One region of the Cedecea sp. Ae19-4 genome, then DNA from elsewhere that is predicted to be linked to it. Evidence: predicted binding sites of a transcription regulator. Region 1 holds the regulator's gene; the other holds the start of a gene.
What was found. The regulator PhoB, encoded in region 1, activates phosphate uptake and scavenging genes when phosphate is short. The targets are predictions, from matches to a motif close to CTGTCATAAAACTGNCNNAT.
Positions count from the first base shown of each region.

Region 2: glpT (glycerol-3-phosphate transporter) is a predicted target of PhoB. The motif match lies at 9,789-9,808, and genes of this name have one in related genera.

Region 1 is NZ_JBCHWG010000001.1:209,304-225,580, forward strand. Features, by position in the region: gene iraP (anti-adapter protein IraP) at 1-19, shown strand, start outside; gene phoA (alkaline phosphatase) at 113-1,531, shown strand; gene AAIE02_RS00945 (PsiF family protein) at 1,634-1,945, shown strand; gene proC (pyrroline-5-carboxylate reductase) at 2,138-2,947, opposite strand; gene AAIE02_RS00955 (YaiI/YqxD family protein) at 3,272-3,733, shown strand; gene AAIE02_RS00960 (DUF2076 family protein) at 3,730-4,482, opposite strand; gene aroL (shikimate kinase AroL) at 4,833-5,357, shown strand; gene AAIE02_RS00970 (AroM family protein) at 5,687-6,364, shown strand; gene ppnP (pyrimidine/purine nucleoside phosphorylase) at 6,447-6,740, shown strand; gene rdgC (recombination-associated protein RdgC) at 6,801-7,712, opposite strand; gene mak (fructokinase) at 7,838-8,749, shown strand; gene sbcC (exonuclease subunit SbcC) at 9,231-12,386, opposite strand; gene sbcD (exonuclease subunit SbcD) at 12,383-13,600, opposite strand; gene phoB (phosphate response regulator transcription factor PhoB) at 13,800-14,489, shown strand; gene phoR (phosphate regulon sensor histidine kinase PhoR) at 14,512-15,819, shown strand; gene brnQ (branched-chain amino acid transporter carrier protein BrnQ) at 16,245-16,277, shown strand, end outside.
Region 2 is NZ_JBCHWG010000001.1:2,374,715-2,390,991, reverse strand. Features, by position in the region: gene menC (o-succinylbenzoate synthase) at 1-532, shown strand, start outside; gene menE (o-succinylbenzoate--CoA ligase) at 529-1,884, shown strand; gene katA (catalase KatA) at 1,898-3,346, opposite strand; gene AAIE02_RS11270 (YfaZ family outer membrane protein) at 3,607-4,149, shown strand; gene AAIE02_RS11265 (nicotinamide mononucleotide deamidase-related protein YfaY) at 4,400-5,596, shown strand; gene glpC (anaerobic glycerol-3-phosphate dehydrogenase subunit GlpC) at 5,600-6,802, opposite strand; gene glpB (glycerol-3-phosphate dehydrogenase subunit GlpB) at 6,789-8,054, opposite strand; partial or broken gene glpA (anaerobic glycerol-3-phosphate dehydrogenase subunit A) at 8,044-9,661, opposite strand; gene glpT (glycerol-3-phosphate transporter) at 9,922-11,274, shown strand; gene glpQ (glycerophosphodiester phosphodiesterase) at 11,285-12,349, shown strand; gene yfaE (class I ribonucleotide reductase maintenance protein YfaE) at 12,392-12,646, opposite strand; gene nrdB (class Ia ribonucleoside-diphosphate reductase subunit beta) at 12,650-13,780, opposite strand; gene nrdA (class 1a ribonucleoside-diphosphate reductase subunit alpha) at 13,836-16,121, opposite strand.

The DNA.
Region 1 (16,277 bases):
TATCCATCCCCGTAGTTGAATCAAAATTTACTGTCATATTAGTGTCATAAGTCATTTTTATACTCGCTCTGTTTTTATTTATATTCAGTAGTTACTACATGGAGAAAATAAAGTGAAACAGAGCGTAATTATCGCCAGCCTGCTGCCTTTGCTGCTTGCCAGCGCCCCATCAAAATCACAAGAAACATCCTCTTCCCCTCTGGAAAATCGCGCCGCTCAGGGAGATTTAACTCAGCCGGGTGGTGCTCGCCGTATTACAGGCGATCAAACTGAAGCGATCCGTGCCTCGCTCAACAATAAAACAGCGAAGAACATTATTCTGCTGATTGGCGACGGAATGGGCGATTCGGAAATTACCGCCGCCAGAAACTATGCCGAAGGGGCTGGTGGTTTCTTTAAAGGAATTGATGCCTTACCGCTGACCGGGCAATACACCCATTATTCTTTAGACAAGAAAACGAAAAAGCCGGATTACGTCACCGATTCTGCTGCTTCCGCCACGGCGTGGAGCACCGGCGTGAAAACCTATAACGGTGCGCTGGGCGTGGACGTTGACGGGAAAGATCACGTCACCATCCTCGAACTGGCGAAGGCGGCCGGTAAGGCGACGGGCAACGTATCCACGGCGGAAATTCAGGATGCCACGCCAGCGGCGCTGGTTTCCCACGTGACGGGGCGTAAATGCTATGGCCCAAGCTCCACCAGCGAAAAATGTGCCACTAACGCGCTGGAAAACGGGGGCAAAGGCTCCATTACCGAGCAACTGCTGAATACCCGCGCCGACGTGACGCTTGGTGGTGGGGCAAAAACCTTTAGTGAAACGGCAAAAGCCGGTGAATGGAACGGGAAAACGCTGCGCGAGCAGGCCGATGCCCGTGGCTATCAGTGGGTGGATAACGCCGCCGGCCTTGCGTCGGTGACAGAAGCTAACCAGCAAAAACCGCTGATCGGTATGTTCGCCGACGGCAATATGCCTGTGCGTTGGGAAGGCCCGAAGGCCACTTACCACGGGAATATCGATCAGCCAGCCGTGACCTGTACGCCTAATCCGAAGCGCGACAGCAGCGTGCCGACCCTGGCGCAGATGACCGAAAAAGCTATCGACCTGCTGAAAGGAAACGAGAAAGGCTTCTTCCTGCAGGTCGAAGGCGCTTCTATTGATAAACAGGATCACGCCGCTAACCCATGCGGGCAGATTGGCGAGACGGTCGATCTCGATGAAGCCGTGCAAAAAGCGCTGGAGTTTGCCCGTAAAGACGGCAATACCCTGGTTGTCGTCACCGCAGACCACGCCCATTCCAGCCAGATTGTGGCGCCGGACACCAAAGCGCCTGGCCTGACTCAGGCGCTGAACACCAAAGATGGCGCGGTGATGGTCATCAGCTACGGCAACTCCGAGGGTGAATCTCAGGAGCACACCGGCACCCAGCTACGCGTGGCGGCCTATGGCCCACATGCAGCCAATGTGGTGGGGCTGACCGATCAGACCGACCTGTTCTACACCATGAAATCAGCGATGGCGCTGGAGTAAAGGTGAGCTTGCGTAACAGGTAAGAAAAAAATGCGGCGGAAACGTCGCATTTTTTTTGCCTTAGGCCAGACTTTAAACGTCACAATAAAAAAGGAATAAGGTATGAAATTTTCATTATTAGCGGTGTTACTGGTAGGGCTGGTTGGGTCAGCAACGGCGGCGGATAAAACGATGACGCCGCAGCAGCAGCGTATGACGACCTGTAATCAGCAGGCGGCTTCGCAGTCTCTGAAAGGGGACCAGCGTAAGAGCTACATGAGCAGCTGTCTCAAAGGGGAAGCGCCTGCCGCGGCGGGGAAAACCCTGACGCCTCAGCAACAAAAAATGAAGGACTGTAATGCGGACGCGGCGAAGCAATCGCTGAAGGGCGACGCCAGAAAAACCTTTATGAGTAATTGCCTGAAGAAAAAATAAGTTGTTTTGAATGACCCTCACCCCGGCCCTCTTCCTGAGAGGGAGAGGGGGGGACGGTCGATTTATGCTCGATTCAGAGCCCTCTCCCCTCGGCAGAGGGCTTTTATTTTGGGTTTTAATGAGGGGATTTATGCTCGATCTAATCCCCTCTCCCCCGCGGGGAAAGGGTTAGGGTGAGGGGCTATATCAAAATCAGGACTTCCCGAGCAGCTCTGACTTCGCCATACACTTCACCATCGCTTCCATCACGGCAGCGCGGAAACCTTTCTCTTCCAGCACTTTGACCGCTTCAATGGTGGTGCCGCCAGGGGAACAAACCATGTCTTTCAGCTCACCCGGATGGGTACCGGTTTCCAGCACCATCTTCGCCGAGCCCATCACCGCCTGAGCGGCAAACTGATAGGCCTGTTTGCGCGGCATACCGCCCAGCACGGCGGCATCGGCCATGGCTTCGATAAACATAAATACATAAGCCGGGGCAGATCCGCTGACGCCCACGACCGGGTGGATCATCGCTTCGCTTACGACTTCGGCCTGGCCAAAGCTGCGGAAAATGCTCACCGCATCGGCAATGTCTTCCGGCGTGACTAGCGCGTTTGGCGTGACCGACGTCATGCCCGCGTTCACCAGTGCAGGGGTATTCGGCATTGCACGGATAATTTTCCGGTCATGGCCCAGCACTTTGGCCAGGGTTTCCAGAGTGATACCCGCGGCAATGGAGATAATCACGGTGTCTTTGTTCAGGTCGGAGTTAACTTCACTCAGCACCTTAAGCATGATGTTTGGCTTCACGGCACCAAAGACGATGTCGGCTATCTGCGCAACTTCCTGCGCGCTCTGCGCCGGGTTAATGCCGTATTCTTCGCACAGGGCCTGAACTTTGTCCGGCGACGGGGTGTAGATCCAGATATTGCCGGCAGGCACAAGGCCGCTGGAAATCAGGCCGCCGAGGATGGCTTTGCCCATGTTACCGCAGCCAATAAACCCTATTTTCTTGTCCATAGCATGACTCCATGGTGATGTGTTTTGTTATTTGATGGTAATAGCTTAACCAGACTTCTGACAAATCTAATGGGGATAAAATTCTGCAATGTGTCGCCATAAAAATAAACTGGAAAATCAATTCATTGATTTTCGGATGATAACCACAAAGAGGGAAAAACCACGCTTTTTCCCTCTTTGTCAGCAATCTCTTAACGCGCTTTTTACCGCTTAGGCTATGTTTGCACGCAACGGCGAACGGCCGGGGTGGAAACAGATAAATTTTGTCATTCGGCAAAAGCACGGCAAAATCGCCCCCATTCCCACCGAAAGTCAGGAGCCATAATGCAAATTTGGGTGGATGCCGATGCGTGTCCAAAAGTCATCAAAGAGGTGCTGTTTCGCGCGGCAGATCGCGCTCAGGTTATGGTCACGCTGGTGGCTAATCAGGGGATGAAAACGCCGCCGTCGCGGTTTATTCGCAGCCTGCAGGTTGCCTCTGGATTTGACGTGGCGGATAACGAAATAGTGCGTCGCTGCGAGAAAGACGATTTGGTTATCACCGCCGATATTCCGCTGGCGGCAGACGTGCTGGAGAAAGGGGCGGTGGCGCTGAATCCCCGGGGCGAGCTTTATACCCCTGCAACCATTCGTGAACGCCTGACGATGCGTGACTTTATGGATACTCTGCGCGCCAGCGGCGTGCAAACCGGCGGGCCGGACAGCCTGAGCCAGCGCGACCGCCAGCAGTTTGCCAATGAGCTGGAAAAGTGGCTGCTGAAGGTCGCGCGGGCGCAAAAGTCTTAGATAAAGCTGTCGTCGTCGTCGCCGTAATCGTCGCCGTAATCGTCGCCGCCAAAATCATCGTTACCGTAATCGGTATTGTCCTGCGACTGCCAGCCGCCCTGGTTCTGGAACTGACGGTCATCGACCTGGCTGTAGTCGTTGACCGAGTCGAATGAGCTGTTGTCGAAGGTCGGCGCCGGTTCATTGATAATATTGACGATCTCTTCCGGCTGGCTGCGGTGGAACATGCTGGTCAGCATTTCTGCCACCACGACACCACCGGCTACGCCCGCTGCGGTTTGCAGCGCGCCAGATAAGAACCCGCCTCCGGCACGTGGGGCGCTGGCCGGGGCAGCCTGTTGCTGTGGTGCACCATATCCGCCCTGTTGTGGCGCGCCGTAGCCTGGCGCAGAAGAGGTGCCATAGTTCTGGCTACCCGGAATCGGATCGGAGCCACGAGCAGTATTATTACTGCTGCTGCCGCCGCCGAACAACCCGGCAAGGAAACCGCCGCTGCTTTGCTGCTGGCGAGATTTCTGCTCCAGCTCGCTCACCTGCGCTTCCAGGGCCTGAATTTTGCCATTCAGCTGCTTCATGGCCGCTTCCTGGATAAGGATCGTCTGCGTCATGTAGTAGGCGGCACCCGGCTGCTGGCTGAGGTGTTGCGCAATCCGCTGTTCGGCGGCCGCATCGCGGGTGGCACTTTGGCTTTCGGCCTGTTTCAGACGGTCAAAAAGCCCGTCAATAAGACGCTGCTCTTCAGCTTGCATGGTTCATACCTCTGTCATGATGAAATCTTAAAACGAGTCTGGATCACATTCAGCGTAGGTGAAACGCCTTAATCGTAAAGCTAACCATAAATGTGTTACCGAATCTCAGATTAAGGGTTGTCATTGGCCTGGCGTTTAAAGTATTGTGGCGCAGTTAGCAGGTGGTGGATTTAGTTTACACTTGTTACGTATCAGTTAATGCCGTTATAGCTGGGTTTTGAGCGATAGATTTTATTTTTGTAATTATAAGTTTACACTTGTCGCGTACTAGTTTAATGGTATTATCGCACTCTGTTTTCCTGCTTTTGCCCCTTGTGGCCTCAGGCCCGCATTTCCGAGGATTATCTTTGATGACTCAACCCCTATTCTTAGTCGGCGCGCGCGGCTGTGGTAAGACGACCGTTGGTCACGCATTGGCGAGAAAGCTGGGTTACGCCTTTGTCGATACCGACAGTTTCCTGCTGAACCACACCGGCAAGAGCGTGGCGGAGATTGTGGCCGAAGAGGGCTGGGAAGGGTTTCGTGCTCGTGAATCCGATGCGCTGCAGCGCGTAACGGCTCCGGCGACGGTTGTGGCGACCGGTGGCGGGATGGTGCTGGCTGAGGGCAACCGTCAGTTTATGCAGGAAAATGGTATCCCGGTTTGGTTACATGCCCCGGCTCAGATTCTGGCTTCGCGCCTGAGCGCTTCTCCAGAAGAAGGGCAGCGCCCAACGCTGACCGGTAAAGGCATTACCGACGAAATTGTCGATGTTCTAGCCGCTCGCGAAGGGCTCTACCGGCAGGTTGCCCGTCATATTGTGGACGCTACCCGCTCTCCTGATGCGGTAGTGGAATCTATCCTCAGCGCATTACAAATGGCCCGCGCCAGTTAGCCTATACTTAACGCTCATCCATAAGAAATTAAGGACGAGCGATGGCCATTCAGCCACTTTTCGTCGAGAGCCTGACCGGCAGGATCAGGCGTACGCCGCGCGTGCGACCTTCTTCCTAAGAGAAACGTTTATCTCATTCATTTAGCTAAAATATATTCCTTAGAGATGTTGCTCAGTAGTTGATGTTTCGTTAAGGATTTCGATGTCGCTCTGGTTGTATGCTGCGGATTGTGGCGATCAAAAAATGATCGACCCGGCGGAGTTATTTCATAGCGGACGTGGAGCAATGCAGCGAAGAGGGCGGTAACTGAGTAATAGCGGAGCGAAGCATGAAACCAACTGTAGCCATTCTCACCGTCGGCAAAGTGTCAGTCAGTGAGGTTTTACCTTTTTTAACTGAACATATCTCTGAACAACAAATCTCTCAGGTCAGCCTGTTGGGCAATCTCTCCCCCGATGAGGTTCGCCGTCAGTTTTCCCCGTCCCCCGGTGAAGAAACGCTGCTCACGCTATTGGCGGATAACACCATTACGTCAGTCGGGCGGGACAAAATCTCCATTGCGATGCAGGGCATCATCGAACAGCTGGATAATCAGGGCTACGAAGTTATCCTGCTGATGAGCACGATGCCGCTGACGGGGTTAAGCGCCCGCAATGCCATTCTGCTGGAGCCTGAGCGTATCATTCCTCCGCTAGTGGCGTCGATTGTGGATGGTCATCAGGTAGGGATCATTCTGCCGGTTGCAGAAATGATTAAGTTTCAGGAGCTGAAGTGGCGCAAGCTGACCCATCCGCCGCTTTATTCGCTTGCGAACCCGATCCACGGTAGTGAAGCCGAGCTGCTGGAGGCCGGAAAAAAACTGATGGCTGAAGGGGCGGATGTTCTGGTCCTCGACTGCCTTGGCTACCATCAAAAACACCGGGATTTACTGCAAAAGCAGCTGGATGTGCCGGTGCTCTTATCCAACGTACTGGTGGCCAGATTAGCCGCAGAATTGCTTATCTGAACGGAATTAACAATTTGCGTGACAGGCCGGAGAGTTCGCCTCTATAGTGGTTTTTTCACTAATGTCGATAAAGGGCCTGTCCATGCTTCAGAGTAACGAGTACTTCTCCGGGAAAGTAAAATCCATCGGTTTTACCAGCAGCAGCACTGGCCGTGCGAGCGTTGGGGTGATGGCGGAGGGGGAATACACCTTCGGGACCGCCCAGCCGGAAGAGATGACCGTAGTGAGCGGCGCTTTGCACGTTTTGCTGCCGGGGGAAACAGAGTGGAAAACCTATGCTGCGGGCGAAGTCTTTAACGTTCCGGGCCACAGCGAGTTTCATCTGCAGGTTGCTGAGCCAACGTCCTACCTTTGCCGCTACCTGGCCGATAAATAACTGACTTTCAGGCCCCTCGTTTCACCGCGAGGGGCTTTTTTTATGCGTCAGCCACGGCAATTAACGCTGTGCTTCTCCGCCGAGGGCTTCCACCAGGTTGGTAATCAGCGCCGACAGCTCGCCGGTCATCAGAATAAAATCGGCGTCGAAACGTCCGCCAAAATCTTCCCGGTCGATATCGTCGTTCTGTTCGCGCAGGATATCGGCAAACTTCAGGCGTTTGACTGAGCCATCGTCCGCCAGCACGAACTGAATACGCTCCTGCCAGTCCAACGCCAGCTTGGTGACCACTTTGCCGGTTTCAATGTGCGCGGCGATTTCATCGCATACCAGCTCTTGCTGCTTGCAGCGGATCACGCCGCCGCCTTCAAGGATTGCCTTGAGCTCAGCTTCGTCCATCAGCGCAAAGCCTGCCGGAACATCCCCTGAACGTACCCACTCGGTCAGCGTCAGTTCGATAGGGTTTTCCAGCGCCAGCGGGACCACCGGCAGAGAACCCAGGCTTTTACGCAGCAGAGCCAGCGTATCTTCCGCTTTTTTGGCGCTGGCGCAGTCAACCATGATCAGGCCGTTGACGGTGTCTATCCACATCATAGTCTGGCTAAAGCGGCTGAAAGCGCGCGGCAGCAGGGAGTGCAGCACTTCGTCTTTGAGGGAATCTTTCTCGGTCTTCTTCAGCTTGCGGGCCTGTTCCGCTTCGAGCTTATTGATTTTGGCTTCAAGAGCCTGTTTGATGACCGGAGCGGGCAGAATTTTTTCTTCTTTACGGGCGCAAATCACAATCTGGCCGTTGGCAACATGGGTTAATGCATCGCTGTGCGAGCCCATCGGCGACACCCAGCCGGTTTTGGCCATGTCCTGGCTGCCGCAAGGGGTGAAGGTGAAGGCGGCTAACTGTTTTTCCATTGCATCCGCCGTCAGCGTGATGTCACGGCTTAAACGGTAAACCATTAAATTTTTAAACCACAGCATGATTCTGTCCCAGGTTGTCAGTTAAACGCAGCGGGCATGATAACGAATTGACGGCCTCGTTTCATTGTCTTTGCTTGGCCTGCATTTTAGGTAGTTGATAATTATCACCAAATGAGGAAGTTCTTGTGCGCATAGGTATCGATCTCGGTGGGACTAAAACAGAAGTGATCGCGCTGGCAGACGACGGTAAACAACTTTATCGCCACCGTTTGCCCACGCCAAAAAACGACTACCAGGCCACCATCAAAAACATTGTTGAGCTGGTGCGGCTGGCGGAAGAAGCCACGGGCGAGACCGGTACGGTAGGGCTTGGGATCCCGGGATCGATCTCCCCTTATACCCGAGTGGTGAAAAATGCGAACTCAACCTGGCTGAACGGGCAGCCGTTTGACAAGGATCTTAGCGTGGCGCTCAAGCGCGAAGTCAGGCTGGCGAACGATGCTAACTGCCTGGCGGTGTCGGAAGCGATTGACGGCGCTGCCGCAGGGGCGCCGATCGTCTTCGCGGTGATCATCGGCACCGGCTGCGGCGCGGGCGTGGCGATCAATGGCCGAAGTCTGATCGGTGGCAACGGCACCGCGGGCGAGTGGGGGCATAACCCGCTGCCGTGGATGGATGAAGACGAACTGCGTTTTCGGAAAGAGGTGCCGTGCTACTGCGGCAAACAGGGCTGTATTGAGACTTTTATTTCCGGCACCGGATTCGGCACGGACTACCAGCGCCTGAGCGGGAAAACGCTGAAAGGGCACGAAATCATCAGTCTGGCAGAGCAGCAGGATCCATTGGCAGAGCTGGCTATCAGCCGCTATGAGACGCGTCTGGCGAAGTCGCTGGCGCATATCGTCAACATTCTCGATCCGGACGTGATCGTGCTGGGCGGCGGGATGAGCAACGTGGAGCGTTTATACCGGACGGTGCCGCAGCTGATCAAACCGTGGGTGTTTGGCGGCGAGTGTGAAACGCCCGTTCGCAAAGCGGTGCACGGGGATTCCAGCGGCGTTCGCGGTGCGGCGTGGCTGTGGCCGATAGAGAAGTAAATCGCCCCTCACCCCAGCCCTCTCCCCAAAGGGGAGAGGCGGAAAACAGATGCCGGAAACGTGGTTTTTTCCCTATGCCTCTGGGAGAGGAGTAGGGGGGAAGGGAAAAACCAGAAGCGACAGCGTAGTTGAAGCTAGTACCGGGTTTAAAGCGAAACACGGTTCAGGCTTAAATCGCCTTCGTTTTCTCTCCGACTGGCCAGGGTCCGGACGTCGGGAACGGCCGGAGGCTGAGAGCGTCGGGAACGCATCTCAGCCGGCCCAGGACTGGGAGATAAAACGGAGGTCTGCCGCTTCAGCGGTCGATTTATTTCGCCGGGAGTCCGGGTTCTCAGGGGAATGACGGTGATTCCCCTGAGACGTTCACCGATGCGGTGGTGACATATGAAACCGAACTGGAAGTGAACGGAACCTTAACCGTTCCTTCATAAGCGTACTTGTGACTTAAAGAGCGTTCCCTCTGGTGAGAGCCTGGCAAGGATCACTCCACCGCGAAAGCCTTATCCAGCCGGCTGACACCTAACCCGTTAATCTTCTTCACCTTAATCTGCACCGGGATCCGCTCCTTCATCGCCTCAACGTGACTGATCACGCCGATGGTTTTGCCGCTGGCGTTCAGCGTATCCAGCGCGTCGAGTGCGGTATCCAGCGTCTGCGCGTCCAGGGTGCCAAAACCTTCATCCAGGAACAGGGAATCAATCCGGGTTTTATGGCTGACCAGGTCGGATAACGCCAGCGCCAGCGCCAGGCTTACCAGGAAGCTTTCGCCGCCGGAAAGCGTGCGGGTGTCACGTACCGCATCGGCCTGCCAGGTATCGACCACCTGTAATTCAAGCGCTTCGCTGTCTTTACGCTGTAACAAGTAGCGCCCGTGCAGGCGATTGAGCTGATTGTTTGCCAGCCAGACGAGGTTATCCAGCGTCAGGCCTTGCGCAAATTTGCGGAATTTATCCCCTTCTTTGGAACCGATAAGCGCGTTGAGGTAGCCCCAGTCTTCCGCCTGCGCTTCACAGGCTTTTATTTCCTGCATCAGCGTTTGCTGGCGAACGCGGTTTTCCTCGTCGTGCCGCAGCTGCTGGGTAATTTGACCCTGTTGTGAAGCATTCTCACGCAGTTGGAGGGCCAGCGCCGTGATTTTCGCCTCCAGTGCGCCAGGATCTGTTTCTTCATGCAGATTTTCTGGCCGCGCCGATAAGTGTTGGGTCAACGCACTTTCCGCCTGTTCCAGCAGAGTGACCTGCTGTTGATGCTGGCGTTCCAGAAGCTGTTTACGCTGTTCCAGCTCAAGGCGCTCGGCTTCTTCCAGCAGAGCGCGGCGGAAATCGGCTTCGTCGCTGAACTGGCTGGCCAAAAGCGCATTCCTGAACTGCGTTTGAGCCGCCGTGCTTTCTTCTTCGCTTTGCTTCAGTTGCTCCTGCAGAGACTGGCGCTGACCTTCCAGCAGGTTGCAATCGTTATGCAGCGCTTGCCAGTTTTGCAGCGCCGCCTGATGCTCGTGTTCATCCAGCGGCTGCGGGGCGGAGCCATCGTCCGCAAGGGTTGAGAGCAACATGCCGAGAGCGGAGAGCTGCTGGTGAAGCTGCGGCAGTTTGTCCTGCTGGTGCTGCCATTGCTGAGATTCCCTTTGGCGAGCTTCCAGCCAGGTTTGCTCTTCGCCAGGCTCAGGATGCTGGAGACCGGCCTGCTTCAGCCCCGCTTGCAGCGACGCGCGCTGTGCCAGGTAGTCTGCTTTCAGTTTTTCATGCTGCTGGCTGTCGCGTTGATATTGCGCCTCCAGCGCCTGCCGCTCGCCAAGCTGCCGCAGCTGCAGCTCGCGCTGTTCCTGCTCGTCAAGCCAGGCGCTGAGATCGTCCTGAGGCGTTAAAGCGATGGCAAGTTCCGCACACTGCTGCTGCCAGCGGGCCGAGAGCGACGTTTCCTCTGCCTCAATGGTGCTGCTGGCCTGCGCCAGTTTTTCGCGCTGCTGGCGCTGGGTATCAAGCTGACCTTTAAGGGCAAAGCCAAGCTCTGCGAGTTTAGCCACTTCTTGCTTAAGGGCGGCCAGGCGCTGTTGGTTCTCCCCAGGTTCGAGAGCCTTATACGCCTCTACAGCCGGGTGTTGGGTTGAGCCGCAAAGCGGACACGGCGAGTCAGGCTGCAGGCGTGCGCGCTCGGCTTCAAGGCTTTGGATGCGCTTTTCCTGTTCGACGACTTTTTCCAGATCCGCTTCGTGCTGGCGTTTGTCTTTGTACTGCTGGCGCTTTTGCCCCAGGTCAACGTCTCGCTCGGCAATCTGTTTCTCCAGCTCGACAAGCTCGCGCTGTTGCTCGGTTTTGCGTTTCTCCAGCGTGGCAAACTGCGGCTGCAAAGTAGCCAACAGTTGGCGAGCAGGCCGGGTTGCCAGCATCCGCTGTAAATGAGCGCTCACTTCATCAGGAGAAAGGCTAAGCTTTGGCTCCGGCAGCGCATGCAGCTTTTGCCGACTGGCCTCGAGCGCCTGCTTTAGCTCAGTAAGCTGTTTTTCGTCGCGCTGCTGCTGCGTGAATGCCATGCGCCAGCCCGTCAGTTCGGCAGACCAAAGTCGATAACGGTCATTCGCCGCTAGCCAGTCTTCGACCTGCTGAGCTTCTCTCTTCAGCCGCTGAGCCTGTTCGGCGGCCAGCATTCGGGTTTGCTGCCGGCGGACGGAAAGCTGCTGTAAGCGGGTATTCACTTTCTCCGCCGCCTCGCTGTTTTGCTTCAGCGACTGCTGCTTTTCCTGCAGCCGCTGCCAGTCAGGGCGAAGTTTTTCGGCGGGCAAAGCTCGGGTCAGTTTCGCCAGCATGGGCTCTGCGTCTTTGACCGCCTGACTGGCTGTGCCCAGCGCCTGCTGCTTTTGGGCTTTGTCGGCAGAAAGCCGGGTTAGCTGAGCGAGCCATTGCTGGTGCTGCTGCTGCTGTTGGTGCTCCACGGAAAGCTTTTTCTCTTCCAGAGTGAGCGCCTGCAAACTCTCGGTAAGCTGCTGTTGCTGCTCAGCGGTTAGTAGCGCGACGCCGGAAGCCTGAGCCAGCAGGTTTTCAAGGCGGCTTTTGATTTGCTTATGATTTTCAAACACCGCGGCGGAAACGGTGCCGTAAATCTCCGTGCCGGTCAGCTCTTCAAGCAGCGAGGCGCGGTCGTTGGCATCGGCGTTTAAAAAGGCGGCGAACTGCCCCTGGGAGAGCATCATTGAGCGGGTGAAACGGTCGTAGTCCAGCCCGGTGAGCGCGGCGATAATCTCCAGCTTGTCTTTGATTTTATCCGCCAGGATTTTGCCGTCGCTGATTTGAGCCAGCTCCACGCGCGGCGCCTGAAGGTTGCCGTTTGCCGCGTTGCGGGCGCGGTTCTGGCTCCAGAAGGCGCGATAGCCCGTACCTTTTACCTCAAACTCGACTTCGGCCAGGCATTCTGCGGTGTCGCGGGTCATCAAGTCATTTTGCGACTGCGACACGGTGCTGAGGCGCGGTGTCTTGTGGTACAGCGCGAGGCAAATGGCATCCAGCAGGGTGGTTTTGCCCGCGCCCGTGGGGCCGGTGATGGCAAACAGCCCGTTGCTGGCGAAAGGCTCCTGGGTGAAATCAATTTTCCACTCGCCTTTCAGGGCGTTAATGTTTTTTAAACGCAGGCTGAGGATCTTCATGCCTGTTCCTCCCGCTGGTGCAAATCTGAAAGGGTTTGGGCAAACAGCGTTCTTAGCCTGGCGGCGCGCTCCTCGCTGGTTTCTTCCTGACTCAGCCGCCGCTCAAAAACTTCTTCAACGCTTAACTCGCTCAGCGTCTCTTTATGCTGGCTGGCAATCACCCGCTCGCGCTGTTCGCGGCTGCGGCGCAGCAGAACAACTTCAACCGGCAAATCGTCTGTGAGCGCCTGCACCTGGCGCTGCATGTCGTGCAGATATTCGTCGGTGGCGATTTCGATATCCAGCCAGACTTTGGGTTCAGCAGGCGCGTTTCGCCACTGCTCTAGCTGCCGCTCGATTTCACTCAGCGACCCTTTCACGATGGCCAGCGGCTGGCTGATGGGGACTTCCAGAGGCTCGACGCTGGTTAGCGCTCCGCCGCTGAATGTCACCAGAAAAACGGTTTTTGCTTTGCCGGTTTCGTCGAAGCTCAGCGGAATCGGCGAGCCGCTGTAGCGAATATGCTCCGTGCCGCCAATTTTTTGCGCGCGATGAATGTGCCCGAGCGCAATGTAGTCGGCGGGCGGGAAGTGCTGCGCCGGGAAGGCATCCAGCGTGCCAATATAAATGTCACGCACCGCATCGGATTTCGTGACGCCTACCGTGGTCAGGTGCCCGGTGGCAATTATCGGCAGCGGCTGGTCACCGCGAAGCGCCACGGCGGCGGCATAACATTGCTGATAATGTTCGCTGATGGCTTCCATTAAAGAGCGCTGTTTTTCATGGCTGGACAGCCCCGCCTGGCTGCTTTGAATGTCGCGAGGACGCAGGAAAGGAATAGGGCAGAGTATCGCCCCCGGCGTGCCGTCTTTTTGATTGAGCAGCAGCGCCTGTTCGTCTTTGTTATGGCGGGCGCTGGCAATGACTCGGGTGTTCAGGCAGGCCAGCAGCTCCCGGGATTCATTCAGGGTAGCTACGGAATCGTGATTCCCCGCCAGCACCACGAGCTGGCAGCCGGTGCTCTGCAGCTGCACGACAAAACGGTTATACATTTCACGGGCGTAGCTCGGCGGCGAGCCGGTGTCAAAGATATCTCCCGCGACGAGGATCGCATCCACCTGATGCTCGACCGCGGCGTTTAATAGCCAGTCGAGAAAGGCCTGATGTTCAGAGGCCCGGCTTTTGGTATAGAAGTTTTGGCCGAGGTGCCAGTCTGATGTGTGGAGAATGCGCATAACCTGTCCCATGGCAAAGAGGCGAATTACCGATTATAAGCTATTGAGCTGGCAGCGTAACCGCCAGTAAAAATCCATGGCTGTCATAATTCAAAAAGGTGAAATATCTTGCCGTCATCTTTTTCATAAATCTGTCACAAATCTGACGCATACTGGCGCACAATTAATAAGAGATGGTCTCTTTTCAACAGGGTAAATCATGGCGAGACGCATTTTAGTCGTAGAAGATGAAGCTCCGATTCGTGAAATGGTGAGCTTTGTGCTCGAGCAAAATGGCTTCCAGTCGGTAGAGGCGGAAGATTATGACAGCGCGGTTAACCTGCTGATTGAACCTTTCCCCGACCTGATCCTGCTGGACTGGATGCTGCCAGGCGGTTCCGGGATCCAGTTTATCAAGCACCTGAAACGTGAAGCGCTGACCCGCGAAATTCCGGTGATGATGCTGACCGCGCGTGGCGAAGAAGAAGATCGCGTGCGTGGCCTTGAAGTCGGTGCCGATGATTACATCACTAAGCCGTTCTCGCCTAAAGAGCTGGTGGCGCGTATTAAAGCGGTGATGCGCCGTATTTCCCCGATGGCGGTGGAAGAAGTGATTGAGATGCAGGGGCTGAGCCTGGACCCGTCCTCACACCGCGTGATGACCGGCGAAGATCCGCTCGACATGGGGCCAACTGAATTTAAGCTGTTACACTTCTTTATGACCCACCCGGAGCGCGTTTACAGCCGTGAACAGCTGCTCAATAACGTGTGGGGAACGAACGTTTACGTTGAAGACCGTACCGTAGACGTGCATATTCGTCGCCTGCGTAAAGCGTTGGAAACAAGTGGTCATGACAAAATGGTGCAAACAGTTCGCGGCACGGGTTATCGTTTTTCAACCCGTTTTTAATATGCTGACAGGAGCGTGACGCGTGCTGGAACGGCTGTCATGGAAAAGGCTGGTACTGGAGCTGGTGCTCTGTTGTATGCCAGCGGCAATTCTCGGATTGATTTTTGGCCACCTGCCGTGGTTTTTACTGGCGGCGGTGACCGCCCTGTTAAGCTGGCATTTCTGGAATTTACTTCGTCTTTCCTGGTGGCTGTGGGTTGACCGCAGCATGACCCCGCCGCCCGGGCGGGGAAGCTGGGAACCTCTGCTGTACGGGCTGCACCAGATGCAGCTGCGTAATAAAAAGCGCCGCAAAGAGTTGGGCAACCTGATCAAACGCTTCCGAAGCGGAGCCGAATCGCTGCCCGATGCGGTGGTGCTGACCACCGAAGAAGGCACCATTTTTTGGTGTAACGGCCTGGCGCAACAGCTGCTTGGCCTGCGCTGGCCTGACGACAGCGGCCAAAATATCCTCAACCTGCTGCGTTACCCTGAATTCTCACAATACGTGGCGAAGCAGCAGTTTGGTCGCCCGCTGACGCTGATACTCAACAATGGCCGTCATCTTGAGTTCCGCGTGATGCCCTACGCCGACGGGCAGTGGCTGATGGTGGCGCGAGACGTCACGCAGATGCACCAGCTTGAAGGCGCTCGCCGCAATTTCTTTGCCAACGTTAGCCATGAGCTGCGCACGCCGCTGACCGTGTTACAGGGTTACCTGGAGATGATGCAGGATCAGGCTCTGGAAGGGCCGTTGCGGGATAAAGCCCTGCATACCATGCGCGAGCAAACTTCACGCATGGAAGGGCTGGTGAGGCAATTGTTAACGCTGTCGCGCATCGAAGCCGCGCCCACGCTGTCGATGAATGAGAAAATCGACGTGCCGCTGATGCTGCGCGTGGTGGAACGAGAGGCGCAGACGTTGAGCCAGCAGAAGCAAACGCTCACTTTTAACGTTGAGCCAGGGCTGCAGGTTTACGGTAACGAAGAGCAGCTGCGCAGCGCGATCTCTAACCTGGTGTATAACGCGGTGAATCACACGCCTGCCGGGACGCACATCACCGTCACCTGGCGCAGGCTGCCTCACGGCGTAGCGTTCAGCGTTAAGGATACCGGGCCGGGGATCTCCGCCGAGCACATTCCGCGCCTGACGGAGCGTTTCTACCGAGTAGACAAAGCGCGTTCCCGGCAGACCGGAGGCAGCGGGCTTGGGCTGGCCATCGTGAAGCATGCCCTTAGCCATCATGATGCGCGGCTGGATATCGAAAGCGTACCGGGGCAGGGCTCGACGTTTTCGTTCATCCTGCCCGAGCGCTTAATCGCTCCTGAGTCAGCGGTGGCTGCACATTAATTCACCGCAACCGTCAAGTACACTTTCCACAGGCCAGTTTTCTGGCCTTTTTGTTTGTATTTTCACCACTCGTTAAGAGATGAATATCGAATTGATGCTTTTTTGTCCGCATGATAAGCCATAACAAAAGCGTATAATCAACTTTATTCACTGGTTATGCGTATTTTTAAAGGATATATTTCTGGTTTCCCGATCCCTTCTTGTCTTCAAACGCTATAAGCGTTTTAATTGCCCCCCTGTTATTACCAGACCGACTGAAATTGCGTGGTAATTCGACTAACTATTCTTCGCCACCGATCCGGAGAAGCATATTCCGCTGTCGTTACCGGTAATAACCGCGTTTTTACCGAACGTTATTTGGACTGAACGTCGGTTTAAAAATTTGAGCATTTTCAACACCACACATCCACAGGCTGCTTTATTTTATGACCTATCATTTGAAATCTCGTGACATCATC
Region 2 (16,277 bases), 2.2 Mb from region 1:
GGTGGTTAATTTATTGCTTGAAGCCGTGCCTGAACTTCGTCTGCGTCTGGATGCTAACCGCAGCTGGACCCCGCTCAAAGCGAAGCAGTTCGCTAAATACGTCAACCCGGATCATCGCTCGCGCATCGATTTTATTGAAGAGCCGTGCAAAACCCGCGAGCAGTCCCGAGAGTTCAGCCGGGATACGGGAATTGCAATTGCCTGGGACGAAAGCCTGCGGGAGGCTGATTTTACTTTCACCGCTGAGCCGGGCGTTTCAGCAGTGGTGATCAAACCGACGCTTACCGGTAGCCTGAACAAAGTGCGTGAGCAGGTTGCGGCGGCACATTGTCTGGGGCTGAAAGCGGTGATCAGTTCCTCCATTGAGTCCAGCCTCGGTTTGACTCAACTGGCCCGCATCGCCGCCTGGCTCACGCCGGGAACCTTGCCTGGGCTGGATACTTTATCCCTGATGCAGTCTCAGCTTGAGCGCAGCTGGCCCGGCAGCCCTCTGCCGTGTGTTACCGTGGACGGACTCGAGCGTATTCGATGATCTTTCCCGACTGGCCGTGGCGTCACTGGGCCGATGCCAGGAGCACAAGTGTTGCGCTCCGTCTCGACGATGAACTATTAACCTGGCAAACGCTGTGCCAGCGCGTGGATACGCTGGCGGGAGGTTTTCGCCAGCAAGGAGTAAAAGAAGGCGATGGTGTTGCGCTTAAAGCGAAAAATGGCCCGCAAACGCTGCTCGCCTGGCTGGCGTTATGGCAGTGTGGGGCGCGCATTCTGCCGTTAAATCCTCAGTTGCCTGATAGTTTGCTGGCGCAGCTTTTACCGTCGATGACGCTGAGCTACGGGTTAACTTTGACCGACAGCGAACCTCTGCCGGATGTGGTTCCATTATCGCTGACTAGTGCACTTTCCTGGCACGAAAGCTGGCAGCCGATGCGTCTGGCTTCCATGACGCTGACATCTGGTTCAACCGGGTTACCCAAAGCAGCGGTGCATACATTCTCGGCCCACCTTGCCAGCGCAGCGGGTGTCCTGGCGATGATGCATTACGGCCCCGACGATAGCTGGCTTTTATCTTTACCGCTGTTTCACGTTTCCGGGCAGGGGATCCTCTGGCGCTGGCTGTATGCCGGCGGCCAGTTGGCGATATCAAGCGCGCAATCGATAAACGAGGCGTTGCATGGCTGTACCCACGCTTCATTAGTGCCCACACAACTGTGGCGGCTGCTGGAAAAACAGGAACCTCTGGCGTTGCGTGAAGTGCTCCTTGGCGGGGCGGCTATCCCCGTTGAACTGACGCAGCAGGCGGAAGCACGTGGAGTGCGTTGCTGGTGTGGTTATGGGCTCACCGAGCTGGCCTCTACGGTTTGCGCCAAACGCGCCGACGGTCAGCCAGATGTGGGGGCTCCATTGCCAGGCCGGAAGGTAAAAATCGTCGATGAAGAAGTGTGGATACAGGCGAATAGCCTGGCCAGCGGCTACTGGCGGGACGGGCAACTTATTCCTCTGGTGAATGAACAGGGCTGGTTTGCTACCCGCGATAGGGGCGTTTTGCATTCGGGCCGCCTGACGATTGTCGGGCGTCTTGATAACCAGTTTTTCAGCGGCGGGGAGGGCATCCAGCCGGAGGAGGTTGAGCGGGTAATTGCCGCGCATCCAGCGGTTCAGCAGGTGTTTGTGGTGCCGGTGGACGACGTTGAATTTGGCCAGCGGCCCGTTGCCGTGGTTGAGATCAGTGCCGGATGTGAGTTTAACGACATTGCCGCCTGGCTTGACGGAAAACTGCCCCGTTTTCAGAGGCCTGTGCGCTGGCTGGCGCTGCCGCAGGAGTTAAAACAGGGCGGGATTAAAATCTCCCGCCGCAGGCTGACAGAGTGGGCAGCAGGGGCATAACCCCTGCAAGGTATTACTTATTGTTCTTCAGTGCCTGAAGTGCATTCGCTACCCCGGCACCGTATTCAGGATGTACCTGGCTGAACAGGCAAATCTGACGGTTCTGAATGCTTTCCGGGACGTCTTTCATCTCACCCGCAATGCGCACAAACATACGCTGATGCTCTTCATCGCTCAGCAGGTTATACAGCGCGCGCGGCTGGCTGAAGTAGTCGCTATCTTCGCGATGGTTCCAGTGGTCGGCTGCGCCTTCCAGGCTCAACGGCGGCTCGCTGAAATCTGGCTGTTCCTGGAAAACGTTAAAGCTGTTTGGCTCGTAGGTTGCGCCATTGCCGCTGTTGCCGTCCACCCGCATGGCTCCGTCGCGGTGGTAGTTGTGGAACGGGCATTTTGGCGCGTTCACCGGAATTTGATGATGGTTCACGCCCAGGCGGTAGCGGTGTGCGTCACCGTAGGAGAACAGGCGACCCTGCAACATGCGATCGGGTGAGAAACCAATGCCCGGTACGACGTTGGCCGGGGACATCGCCACCTGTTCAACGTCAGAGAAGTAGTTTTCCGGGTTGCGGTTCAGTTCCAGCACGCCCACTTCTATCAGTGGATAGTCGCCGTGTGGCCAGACTTTGGTCAGATCAAACGGGTTGTACGGCGTTTGTGACGCTTCGGCTTCCGGCATAATTTGCACGAACAACGTCCAGCGAGGGAAATCACCGGCCTCAATGGATTCGTACAGATCGCGCTGGGAGCTTTCGCGGTCCTCTGCAATCAGACGGCTGGCTTCATCATCCATCAGGTTCTCAATACCCTGCTGGGATTTGAGGTGGAACTTCACCCAGAAGCGCTGATTGTCGCTATTGATAAAGCTGAAGGTATGGCTGCCAAAACCGTGAATGTGACGATAAGAGCGCGGTAGGCCACGGTCGCTGAAATCAATGGTCAACTGATGAAGGGCTTCCGGCAGGTGCGAGAAGAAATCCCATTTATACGTAGGGTTACGCAGGTTGGTGCGCGGATCGCGTTTGACGACGTGGTTCAGGTCGGGGAATTTCAGCGGGTCACGGAGATAGAACACCGGCGTGTTGTTGCCCACCAGGTCCCAGTTGCCCTCCTCGGTATAGAATTTCATGGAAAAGCCGCGAATATCTCGTTCGGCATCCGCCGCGCCGCGCTCACCGGCCACGGTGGAAAAGCGCAGGAACAGCTCAGTTTTTTTGCCGACATCTGAGAATAATTTTGCCCGGGTGTAGCGGGTGATGTCATGCGTCACGGTGAAATGACCAAACGCGCCGGAGCCTTTAGCGTGCATGCGGCGCTCAGGGATCACTTCGCGGTCAAAGTGGGCGAGTTTTTCAAGGAACCAGACGTCCTGAAGTAGCATCGGGCCTCTCGGGCCTGCGGTAGCAACATTGTTGTTGTTTACAACGGGAGCGCCTGCGCCGGTTGTTAATCCTTTCTTGCTCATTAATGCCTCCTTGGGAGCCAGGTTTCACAGTAAAAAAGCGTTTATTTAAATCCACTTTTTTACTGTGTTTATTATTCACCTGCTCAATGTGTCATTTCGCGCTACCCGGCTGCATTGATCTTGTCACACAAAAAGGCGTCTTTTCATTTTCTTACAATCAAGGAAATATTGGCATTTTCTAGTGCGTTAATAAGATAATGCGCCACGCCATCCAATGGCATTTTTAAGGGCAGCCCTTTTTCTTTTTCAGGAACCAAGGAATGAATAAATTACTTTTAGCCGGCGGCGCGGGTTTGCTGCTGGTTTCCGCAGGTGCCAGCGCAATTGGCGTGAGTGCTGAAGTCGGCAAAGAATACACTAACCTCGGCGTGGGTTTTGGCACCGAAAGCAGCGGCATCGCGGTAACCGGTAACTATGCGCATAACGACGACAACGGTGATACCGTAGGCCTTGGCCTCGGTTTTAATATTCCTCTGGGGCCGATGATGGCAACCGTAGGCGGTCGTGGCGTTTACCTGCACGCAAAAGATCGCAAAGAAGGTTATGCGCTTGCGGCGGGTGGCGGTTTGAGATGGCCAATCACTTCTGACATTGCCATTTTTGGCGATTACTACTATTCCCCGGACTCTCTGTCCAGCAGCGTGAAGGACTACAAAGAGGCCAGCGCCGGTGCAAGCTGGAACTTTATGCGTCCGTTTTCAGCGCAAGTGGGTTACCGCTATATTAGCCTTGGCGGCAAAGACGGCGATCGTACCGACACCGTGGCCGACGGTCCGTATGTGGGCGTGAGCGCCAGCTTCTAATCCCTTAACGCGGCTTTTAGCCGCGTTAATGTTGCAGACAAAGAGGAAAAAAGCGTGGTTTTTCCCTCTTTGCGGTTATCAGCCGAAAATCAATGAATTGATTTTCCGTTTTTTGACGAATCCTTTGGCGTTTTTTCTATGCCCAGAGGTTGGTCAGTAGTCTAAGCGCGGCTTTTAGCCGCGTTTTTTATGTCTGCCGTTCTTTGGTGCCTGCGCTATAGTGGGGCGTTCCCCTGCTGCGGAGTAAAAGATGTTAAAAGTAGAAATGCTGTCCACCGGCGACGAAGTGCTGTACGGGCAAATTACCGATACCAATGCGGCCTGGCTTGCCGACTATTTCTTTCACCAGGGTTTACCCATGTCGCGCCGCAATACGGTCGGCGACAGTCTGCCTGACCTGGTTGCCGTGCTGAAAGAGCGCAGCCACGAAGCGGATGTGCTGATTGTTAACGGCGGCCTGGGACCAACCAGCGATGATTTAAGCGCGCTGGCGGCGGCGACGGCGGCGGGCGTTGAGCTGGTCGAGCACGCGGAATGGTTAACCTATATGGAGCAGTTTTTTGCCGAGCGCGGGCGTGTGATGGCGCCGAGTAACCGCAAGCAGGCGCAAATCCCGGCTAACAGTGAAATGATCGACAATCCCGTCGGCACCGCCTGCGGCTTTGCATTGACCTTAAACCGCTGCCTGATGTTTTTCACTCCCGGCGTACCGTCAGAGTTTAAGGCTATGGTGGACAAACAAATCATGCCCCGGCTGCGTGAACGTTTTACCCTCCCTGAACCGCCGATATGCCTGCGTTTAACGACTTTTGGACGCTCAGAGAGCGAGCTGGCGCAATCGCTTGATCCGCTGGCGCTGCCGAAGGGCGTGGTGATGGGCTATCGCTCATCGATGCCGATCATTGAGCTTAAACTTACCGGCCCGGCCGGCCAGCGTGAAGCGATGGAGGCCGTCTGGCCGGAAGTCCGCCGCGTGGCAGGTGAGAGTCTGATTTTTGAGGGCACCGAAGGGCTTCCAGCACAAATAGCGCGCCGCCTGGGCGAACGCTCCCTGACTCTGGCCGTGAGCGAACAGTTCACCGGAGGCCTGCTGACGCTGCAGTTAAACCGGGCGCAGGCCGTGCTCCGGGCGAGCCGCGTTTTACCGCAGGCACCTGAAACATTGGCTGAAGCATTAGCGTCCAGCGCAGAATGGTGCCTGAATCAACAGAGCGATCTGGCCCTGGTGATTTCGGGCGAAGAAGATCAGCAGATAAATTTTGCGATCTCCACGCCAGACGGCACTTTTGGCCTGGCCGTGAAGTTTGGCACCAGCCGCCACGCGCTGGCAATACGCCAGGAAGTTTGCGCCATGATGGCGCTGAACGTGCTGCGCCGCTGGTTCAACGGCCAGCCGCTGGAAAGCGAACACGGCTGGATTAAGGTCGTAGAGTCAGTCAGCCTTTAACCTTCAGGCGAGCGCCCGAGCAAGTAGCGTGATCGGGTGCTCGCAGCGTTTGCTGGTCGACATTTCTATCTGCCATTTACAGGTTTCGCAGTCCGTCACCACCAGGTCTACGCCACTCTCTTCTATTTGCTGGAACAGCGGGGCGCCAATTTGCTGGGAAGTCGGGTAATTTTCCTTTTTAAACCCATAGGTCCCGGCAATGCCGCAGCACTGGGAGTCCAGCATCACCAGTTCCACGCCGGGAATGCGGCGCAACAGCTCAATGGAATAGAGCGTCCAGCCCATTTTCTCCATATGGCAAGGCGTATGATAGGCGATACGCAGCGGCGTGTTTTTTAACGGCAGCGTTCTGCCATCCTCTTCCAGCAGTTTCCAGATATAACGCGTGGCGAGTTCAATCTGCTCGCGAACCGGGGCCGTGTCGATACCAAGAATATGCGGATATTCATCGCGCAGCGTGAAGGTACAGGTTGACGAGGTCGCAATAACCGGCAGCCCGCGCTGCATGACGGCCTCTTCCAGCGAGCTGGCGTTTACCCTTGCCTGTTTCTTTGCCTTTTCGATAAAGCCGTTGGCAATAAGCGGCACGCCGCAGCATTTTTCTCTTTGCAACAGCTGGACGCCGATGCCCATCGCGTTAAGCACTTTGACCATGTCTTTGCCGAGCTGCGGATGGTTGTAGTTCACGAAGCAGCCGTGGAAGAAAGCAACCTGCTGCGGGAAGCTGGCCTGGTGCGCGGCCTGGCGCCGATACCACTGGCGAAATGTGCCGAAGGAATATTTGGGCAACTCGCGGTGGGAATCAATTTTGAGGGTTTTATCCAGCAGCTTGCGTACGGGCTTCAAACCGGTCGTGGCGTTGATCAGCGGGGCGAAAGGCGTGGAGAGCGTACCGAGTAAATCCGTATGACTGAGAACAGCATCGCGCAGCGAAGGTTTATGTTCGCCATATCTGGCCCGCGCCCGCTGGATGATATCGCCAATGTTGACTTCGGACGGGCAGGAGACTTCGCAGCGCTTGCAGTTGGTGCAGTACTTCAGCGCGTCGTCGTACAGGGAGGGATCTTTCAGGCGCAACCTTTCTCCGTCGGGCCCGGCCTGTTTTGGCCCCGGATATTCCGGGCGAACGCGGCTTACCGGGCAAGCCGTGGTGCAGACCGTGCATTTAATACAGCTTTCAAAGCTGGTTTCATCAAGCAGGTTCATGGCAAGCCTCCGCGGCAACAAGGATTTGATTGGCCACACAGAGCGCCGTGAGCATCGATACGCCGGCTCCGCATCCCTGATGAATAGGATCAAAGCCCCCCAGCACCGAGCCAATAGCGTAGAGATTTTTGGTGTATTCCCCGTGATGGAACGGCTGGAAGTGGTTATTCACGGTTAGCCCAAATTGCAGCCAGGGCTGCGGCGTAAAGAAATCTGTTTTGCTCCAGGCGGCTCGCTCGGCCTCGATGTTCACGTCCAGCCCGAAGATGGGCTCGATGACATGTTGCCGGGTAGCCTCCAGCCCGCCGCTGAAAAAGCTGCCGCTGGCCAGGATGACATGCCGGGTCCGCAGCGGCACTTCACGATGATTTTTGGTGAACAGGGCATTGATACGCCCTTGTTCAAGCTGAGCGCCGGTTACGGTATCTCCGGGCATAATAAGCCCGCCCAGGGTCTGAAAACGGCGGCGGAGCGCATTGTGTAGCCTCATCCCAAGCACCGAAGGCGGCAGCGTTGGCAGGAGTTTTACCGGCACGCCGAGGGCTTGCTCCACGGCGGCCACCGTTCGTGCTTCCAGGTTCAGGCAAGCGGGCAGAATCATAGCCTCGCCGCTGCCCAGCAGCAGCCTGAGTTCATCCACCAGCGCCGGAAGGTTTTCCGGCAGATCCAGCACCCGGGTGATGTTCACGGCGCGAAACTCGCTTGGGTTGTTACGTAAGACATCCAGTACGGGCAGGGTGAGCTCGGCGACGTGCACGTTACAGCCGGCGGCAGACAGTGAACCCGCCACCAGCTCTGCCTGAAAATCCAGGAAGCCAGCAATATTAATGACCGTCACTTTTTGCCAGGGCAACGGCGCCTGCGGCACTTCCGGCGGGCTGAGCCAGCTGGCCCTTTGCTTGCCCAGCGGCGTGATTCTGAGGTGATTTTGGCGATGATGACCCACCAGCGGAATGCCAGCCCTGGCCAGCAGTTGCTCACTCTCTGCAGCGAGCGCCAGCACGCGCTCTTTGCCCATCAGGCTGTAAGGATGCTGAGGCGCTTGCTCCGCCAGATTTTCCAGCGCCGTCTCTGGCTGGTGAACGGGAGTGCCGTCCGGTAACGTTGAAAGCAAATCCAACGAACCAGAAGAGAAGTGCAGCGCGCTTTGCCCGCGGCTGACGATGGCGCAGCGCTGGCCGCTTTCCGCCAGTTTTATGCCAGCTGTCAGCCCGGCCAGGCCGCTGCCGATGATAATCGTGTCAAATTTCATCCCTGTTCTCCGTTGTCCAGACCGCATAGTCCCTGATAAATCCAGGCGGTAAATTCGCTTTCTCGCAATGCATTTCCCCAGGCGACAGGGCGAACGCCCTTCCAGCGTTCGTTGAGGAAGTGAGAGAGTTGCTCCAGCGATTGTGCAGGCGTAGTGAGCTGGAAGCGTTGCAGGAGACCGGCTGCCCGGCAGGCGCACAGCTCGCCCTGACAGGTGCCCATGCCAACGCGCGTTCTGCGGCGCAAATCTCCCAGGTTTTTTACGCCGAGGGCATCAATGGCATAGCGCACTTCGCCGGTGGTGACGGCTTCGCATTCGCACACCAGGCTGTTGCTGAGTCGGCTGTTATTCAGCAGCCGCGTTGCGCGGTCGCCGTGCCGCCAGACGGCGGAACCGCGAATTGTCGGTGGCAAGGAGATAACTTTCCCCAGCGTTTGTTCTGCCGTATGTTCGGAGCCCGGCAGCGACGCCGAGGCGGTGGAACAGGGGGTGGTATTCCCTAAACGCTCGCAAACCAGATCCGTTGCCCACTCCGCCATCAGACGATAGGTCATCAGTTTGCCGCCGGTAATGGTGATGAAGCCGTCCATGCCGTCGCGTTTCCCGTGATCCAGCAGCACAATTCCACGGCTGACGCTGCGCCCGGTGGGATCGTTGTCGCTGGCAACCAGAGGCCTGACGCCAGCGTAGGCCCGAAGAATACGGGTTCGGCCAAGCACCGGTGCCAGCTTTTCCCCTTCACGAATCAGCGTGTCCACTTCATCCGGTGTGACGCACATATTGTCGATTTGGTCGTAGTCGATATGCGTGGAGGTGGTGCCAATAAGCGAAATGGTATCGCCGGGGACCAGAATATCGGCGTCTGCTGGTTTACGGCAGCGGTTGATGACCATGTTGTTGATGCGGTGCCCGAGGATCAGTAACGCCCCTTTGGCCGGGAACATTTTTACGCTTAGATCGGCGTATTCTGCGATGTGCTGCCCCCAGATCCCTGCGGCGTTTACCACCATTGGTGCACTAAACTCGCCTGCCTGGCGGGTAAGGTGGTTGAAGACTCGCACGCCGCAAACGCGTGAGCCTTCGCGAATCAGCCCGGTGATCTCGCAGCCCGTCAGCACTTCTGCGCCGTGTTCTTTGGCATCAAGCATGTTAGCGGCGGTGAGGCGGAATGGGTCGACCGTGCCATCCGGGACACGAACCGCGCCGAGAAGCGATGGGTTGGCGGACGGCTCAAGCCGTAATGCCTCTCGGGGATCCAACGCTTCTGCAGGAATACCGGCCTGGCGACAGGCGGCGATAAACCCGCTTTGAAACGCCAGATCATCTTCCGGCAGGGTGATAAACAGGCCATCCGTGGGCTCGATACAGTGGCGGGCAATACGCCGCAGAATGCGGTTTTCTTCGATGCACTCTTTGGCGGATTCCCCATCGGTGACCGCATAGCGTGAGCCGCTGTGAAGCAGGCCGTGATTGCGGCCTGTGGCACCGGTTGCGATGTCGTGACGCTCAAGCAGCAGTACTTTCAGCCCGCGGCGGGAGCAGTCTCGCGCTATGCCGGCACCGGTTGCCCCTCCACCGATGATAATCACGTCCGCTTCTCTGCTCACATGGTGCTCCTTTACCCCTTTTTATTTACCGTTATTCAGCCACAAAGAAAGTGTGGAATGTTTGATTGCGAGCAAATTCGAGCAATAAACGAAAATAATTAGTGAAAATATGCACCATTTCGCCTTTCTGTAATAAAAATGTAACATTGTGTGCGATGTTTCACAGTAAATACGCGCCCGGATAACTACCATGCGCTCGCAAAAGAACATTTGGCAGGAGCCGCTTGCTCCCGCTGAACATCAACGCCACGGAGGCTCGTATGTTAAGTATCTTCAAACCCGCCGCGCATAAGACGCGTTTGCCAGAGGAGCAGATAGATCCGACCTATCGCCGCCTGCGCTGGCAAATTTTCATGGGTATCTTCTTCGGTTATGCCGCTTACTATCTGGTAAGGAAAAACTTTACCCTTGCGATGCCGTATCTGGTGGAGCAGGGCTTCTCCCGAGGCGATCTCGGTTTTGCGCTTTCAGGGATTTCGATCGCCTACGGATTTTCGAAATTCATCATGGGCTCGGTCTCTGACCGCTCGAATCCGCGCGTATTTCTACCCGCCGGGCTGATTCTTGCCGCCGCCGTGATGCTGTTTATGGGCTTTGTGCCCTGGGCAACGTCCAGCATCGCAGTCATGTTTGTGCTGCTGTTCGCCTGCGGCTGGTTCCAGGGCATGGGATGGCCGCCGTGCGGGCGCACCATGGTGCACTGGTGGTCGCAGAAGGAGCGTGGAGGCATTGTTTCCGTCTGGAACTGCGCCCATAACGTCGGGGGCGGTATTCCTCCGCTGCTGTTCCTGCTGGGGATGGCGTGGTTTAACGACTGGCATGCGGCGCTATACATGCCCGCTTTCGCCGCCATTATTGTGGCCATTATTGCCTTCGGCTTGATGCGCGACACGCCTCAATCCTGCGGCCTGCCGCCGATTGAAGAGTACAAAAACGACTACCCGGACGATTACAGCGAGAAAGCGGAAGAAGAGCTGACGGCTAAGCAGATCTTCATGAAGTACGTCTTCCCGAACCGTCTGCTGTGGTACATCGCCATTGCCAACGTGTTTGTCTATTTGCTGCGTTACGGCATCCTGGACTGGTCGCCAACTTACCTGAAAGAAGTAAAACACTTCGCGCTGGATAAATCCTCGTGGGCCTACTTCCTTTATGAATACGCGGGTATTCCAGGCACGCTGCTGTGCGGCTGGATGTCGGATAAGGTATTTAAAGGTAACCGCGGCGCGACAGGCGTGTTCTTCATGGTGTTGGTGACGATTGCTACCGTGGTTTACTGGCTCAACCCGCCGGGTAATCCGGGTGTGGATATGGCCTGTATGATTGTTATCGGCTTCCTGATTTACGGCCCGGTAATGCTGATTGGCCTGCATGCGCTTGAGCTTGCACCTAAGAAAGCGGCAGGGACGGCAGCGGGCTTTACCGGCCTGTTTGGTTACCTGGGCGGCTCGGTCGCGGCCAGCGCGATTGTCGGCTACACCGTGGACTTCTTCGGCTGGGACGGCGGCTTTATCGTGATGATTGGCGGCAGTATTTTGGCCGTGCTGTTGCTGATTGTGGTGATGATTGGCGAGCGCAAACACCACGATGAAAAAATGCTGAAAAACGGCTAAGGAGAGCATCATGAAACTGATGGCAAAATCTTTACTGGCGGGCGTGGTGCTGGTGGCGACCAGCAGCGTCTTCGCCCAGACCACGGACAAAATCGTGATTGCCCACCGGGGCGCCAGCGGCTATCTGCCTGAGCATACGTTACCGGCAAAAGCGATGGCCTATGCCCAGGGCGCGGATTACCTTGAGCAAGACCTGGTGATGACCAAAGACGACAGGCTGGTGGTGCTGCATGACCACTATCTGGACAGGGTGACCGACGTCGCGAAGCGTTTCCCGGATCGGGCGCGCAAAGACGGGCGCTACTACGCCATCGACTTTACGCTGGCGGAAATTAAGTCCCTGAAGTTCACCGAGGGCTTCGATATCGTTAACGGCAAGCAGGTGCAAACTTATCCGGGGCGTTTTCCGATGGGCAAATCCGACTTCCGGGTGCACACCTTTGAAGAAGAGATCGAGTTTGTTCAGGGGCTGAATCATTCCACCGGGAAAAACATCGGTATCTATCCTGAGATAAAAGCGCCGTGGTTCCACCATCAGGAAGGCAAAGATATCGCGGCAAAAACCCTTGAGGTACTGAAGCAGTACGGCTACACCGGCAAGCAGGACAAGATCTATCTTCAGTGCTTTGACGCCGCCGAGCTGAAGCGCATTAAAAACGAGCTTGAGCCGAAGATGGGCATGAACCTTAACCTGGTGCAGCTTATCGCCTATACCGACTGGAATGAGACTCAGGAAAAACAGCCGGACGGCAAGTGGGTGAACTACAGTTACGACTGGATGTTTAAGCCGGGCGCGATGAAGCAGATTGCCGAGTATGCCGACGGCATTGGCCCGGACTACCATATGCTGGTGGAGAAGGCGTCAACCAAAGGGAACGTGAGGCTCACCGATATGGTGACCGAAGCACACGCCAACAAATTGACCGTGCATCCTTATACGGTGAGGGCGGACGCGTTGCCGGACTACGTGAGCGATGTGAATCAGCTGTACGACGTGCTGTATAACCAGGCGGGCGTAGATGGGCTGTTTACCGACTTCCCGGACAAAGCCGTACGGTTTCTTAATAAGCCGTAATCGCTAATGAAAAAGGCCGCATTTGCGGCCTTTTTTACATCACTACATCTCGAGTTCGATATCTCCCCGTGCTTTGCAGCAGCAGGGGAGAATTTCACCGGGCTGGATAAATGCCAGCGGCTCGGTCAGCCACTGAACTTCCCCCGCCAGCAGCTTAGTGCGGCATGAACCGCAATAGCCTTCCCGGCACTGATACTCTACGCAGACTTTGTGTGACTCCAGCGCCGCCAGTAGCGAAGGGTGTTCTTCTTCGCTCATCAACTGCGCGCCGGTAATGCTGAGCGTAATGCGGCCCATTGTTTACAGCTGGAAGTTGCTCAGATCGTCGGTATCGACTTCCGAGTCAATCTGGCCCACCAGGTAGGAGCTGACTTCCACTTCCTGCGGCGCAACCTGGACGTTGTCGGACACCAGCCATGCGTTGATCCATGGAATCGGGTTGGAGCGAGTCTGGAACGGCAGGTCAAGGCCCACGGCCTGCATGCGGATGTTGGTGATGTACTCCACATACTGGCAAAGGATGTCTTTGTTCAGGCCAATCATCGAGCCGTCGCGGAACAGGTAGTCGGCCCACTCTTTTTCCTGCTGGGCGGCCAGCACGAACAGGTCGTAGCATTCCTGGCGGCATTCAACGGCGATTTCCGCCATTTCCGGATCGTCTTCACCGCTGCGCATCAGGTTCAGCATATGCTGGGTGCCGGTCAGGTGCAGGGCTTCGTCACGGGCGATCAGCTTGATGATTTTGGCGTTACCTTCCATCAGCTCGCGTTCGGCGAAGGCGAAGGAACAGGCGAAGCTCACATAGAAGCGAATCGCTTCCAGGGCGTTAACGCTCATCAGGCAGAGGTACAACTGACGCTTCAGCGCACGCAGGTTCACGGTGACGGTTTTGCCGTTCACGTTGTGTGTGCCTTCGCCCAACAGGTGCCAGTAGCTGGTCATCTCAATCAGGTCGTCATAGTAGCCAGAGATGTCTTTGGCGCGCTTGAGGATTTCCTGGTTGGTGACGATGTCGTCAAAGACGATCGCCGGATCGTTCACGATGTTGCGGATGATGTGGGTGTAAGAACGAGAGTGAATGGTCTCGCTAAACGCCCAGGTTTCAACCCACGTTTCCAGCTCAGGAATGGAGATCAGCGGCAACAGCGCGACGTTCGGGCTGCGGCCCTGGATGGAGTCCAGCAGCGTCTGGTACTTCAGGTTGCTGATGAAGATGTGTTTCTCATGCTCCGGCAGCGCCTGGAAGTCGATGCGGTCGCGGGAGACGTCCACTTCTTCCGGGCGCCAGAAGAAGGAGAGCTGCTTTTCAATCAGCTTTTCGAAGATGTCGTATTTCTGCTGGTCGTAGCGCGCCACGTTAACCGACTGGCCAAAGAACATAGGCTCGGCGAGCTGATCGTTTTTCGTCTGTGAAAAAGTAGTGTAAGCCATGAGGTTAAATCCTGTAATACGTCGGAAAAATCCCCTCGTAAGAGGGGATTAAGCGTTAAATCTTACATGCGCCACTTTCGCAGCCATCGTCCTGGATGGAAGGCGCCAGGTCATCCTGAGTGTCTTCCGCGCCGTCACGGGTGTTTTGATAGTACAGGGTCTTCACGCCGAATTTATAGGCGGTGAGCAGATCCTTCAGCAGCTGCTGCATTGGCACTTTGCCTGACGGGAAGCGCGTTGGGTCATAGTTGGTGTTGGCAGAGATCGACTGGTCGATAAACTTCTGCATCAGGCCAACCAGCTGCAGATAGCCATCGTTGCTCGGCATTTCCCACAGCAGCTCGTAATTGTTTTTCAGCGCTTCATAATCCGGCACAACCTGGCGCAGGATCCCGTCTTTCGACGCTTTAATGCTGATGTGGCCGCGCGGTGGCTCGATGCCGTTGGTGGCGTTGGAGATCTGCGATGAGGTCTCAGACGGCATCAGGGCAGAAAGCGTGGAGTTGCGCAGGCCGTGAGTTTGGATGGACTCACGCAGACCTTCCCAGTCCAGATGCAGCGGTTCGTTGCTGATAGCATCCAGGTCTTTCTTGTAGGTGTCGATTGGCAGAATGCCTTTTGCGTAGGTGGTTTCGTTGAACCACGGGCAGGCACCTTGCTCTTTCGCCAGTTCGTTTGACGCTTTCAGCAGGTAGTACTGAATGGCTTCGAAAGTCTTGTGCGTCAGGTTATTTGCGCTGCCGTCGGAGTAACGCACGCCGTGCTTCGCCAGATAATAGGCAAAGTTAATCACGCCGATACCCAGGGTACGACGACCCATTGCGCCGCGTTTTGCCGCCAGAATTGGGTAATCCTGGTAGTCGAGCAGAGCGTCCAGTGCGCGCACAGCCAGCACAGCCATCTCTTCCAGATCGTCCAGGCTTTCAATCACGCCAAGGTTGAACGCAGACAGCGTACACAGGGCGATTTCGCCGTTCTCGTCGTTGACGTCGTCCAGCGGTTTGGTCGGCAGGGCGATTTCCAGGCACAGGTTGGACTGGCGCACCGGGGCAATCGCCGGGTCGAACGGGCTGTGGGTGTTGCAGTGGTCAACGTTCTGGATGTAGATACGGCCGGTGGAGGCGCGTTCCTGCATCATCAGGGAGAACAGTTCCACCGCTTTCACGCGCTGTTTACGGATGCTGTCGTCTTTCTCGTATTTGGTGTACAGGCGCTCAAACTCGTCCTGATCGGCGAAGAAAGCGTCATACAGTCCCGGCACGTCAGACGGGCTGAACAGGGTGATCTCTTCGCCCTTCAGCAGGCGGGTATACATCAGCTTGTTGATCTGTACGCCGTAGTCCATGTGGCGCACGCGGTTACCTTCCACGCCACGGTTGTTTTTTAGCACCAGCAGGCTTTCCACTTCCAGATGCCACATCGGGTAGAACAGCGTTGCAGCCCCGCCGCGCACGCCGCCCTGGGAGCAGGACTTCACTGCCGTCTGGAAGTGCTTATAGAAAGGGATACAGCCGGTGTGGAACGCTTCACCGCCGCGAATCGGGCTGCCCAGCGCACGAATGCGGCCGGCGTTGATGCCGATACCTGCGCGCTGGGAAACGTATTTCACGATCGCACTGGAGGTAGCGTTGATGGAATCCAGGCTGTCGCCGCACTCGATCAGTACGCAGGAGCTGAACTGACGGGTCGGGGTGCGCACGCCAGACATGATTGGCGTAGGCAGGGAAATCTTGAAGGTGGAAACCGCGTCGTAGAAACGTTTCACGTAGCTGAGGCGGGTTTCACGCGGGTAGCCGGAGAACAGGCAGGCGGCGACCAGAATATAGAGGAACTGCGCGCTTTCGTAGATCTCACCGGAAACGCGGTTCTGCACGAGATATTTGCCTTCGAGCTGCTTCACTGCCGCGTAAGAGAAGTTCATGTCACGCCAGTGATCGATGAAATCGTTCATCTGCTCGAACTCTTCTTCCGTGTAGTCTTCCAGCAGGTGACGATCGTATTTACCCATCTCAACCATTTTCACAACCTGATCGTAAAGCTTCGGCGGCTCAAACTGACCGTAGGCTTTTTTACGCAGGTGGAAAATTGCCAGGCGAGCGGCGAGATACTGATAATCCGGTGCGTCACGGGAGATCAGGTCAGCTGCGGCCTTGATGATGGTTTCATGAATGTCAGAGGTCTTGATGCCGTCGTAAAACTGGATATGGGAACGCAGTTCAACCTGGGAAACGGAGACGTTGTTCAGACCCTCAGCGGCCCAGTCGAGTACCCGATGAATTTTATCCAGATTGATGCGCTCTTTGCTGCCATCGCGTTTTGTAACCAGCAGACTCTGATTCATGTGAGTTTTACCTGTCCGTGAGATGAGTTTTCCCCTGATTTATACACATCCGCCAGCCTGTGACTAACTCTGTGGATAAATACTATATATAGGGGGTGGGTGACAAAATGGTCACTAGATGGTGAGTATTCTAGTAAGGAATCCGTTCAGTACAAG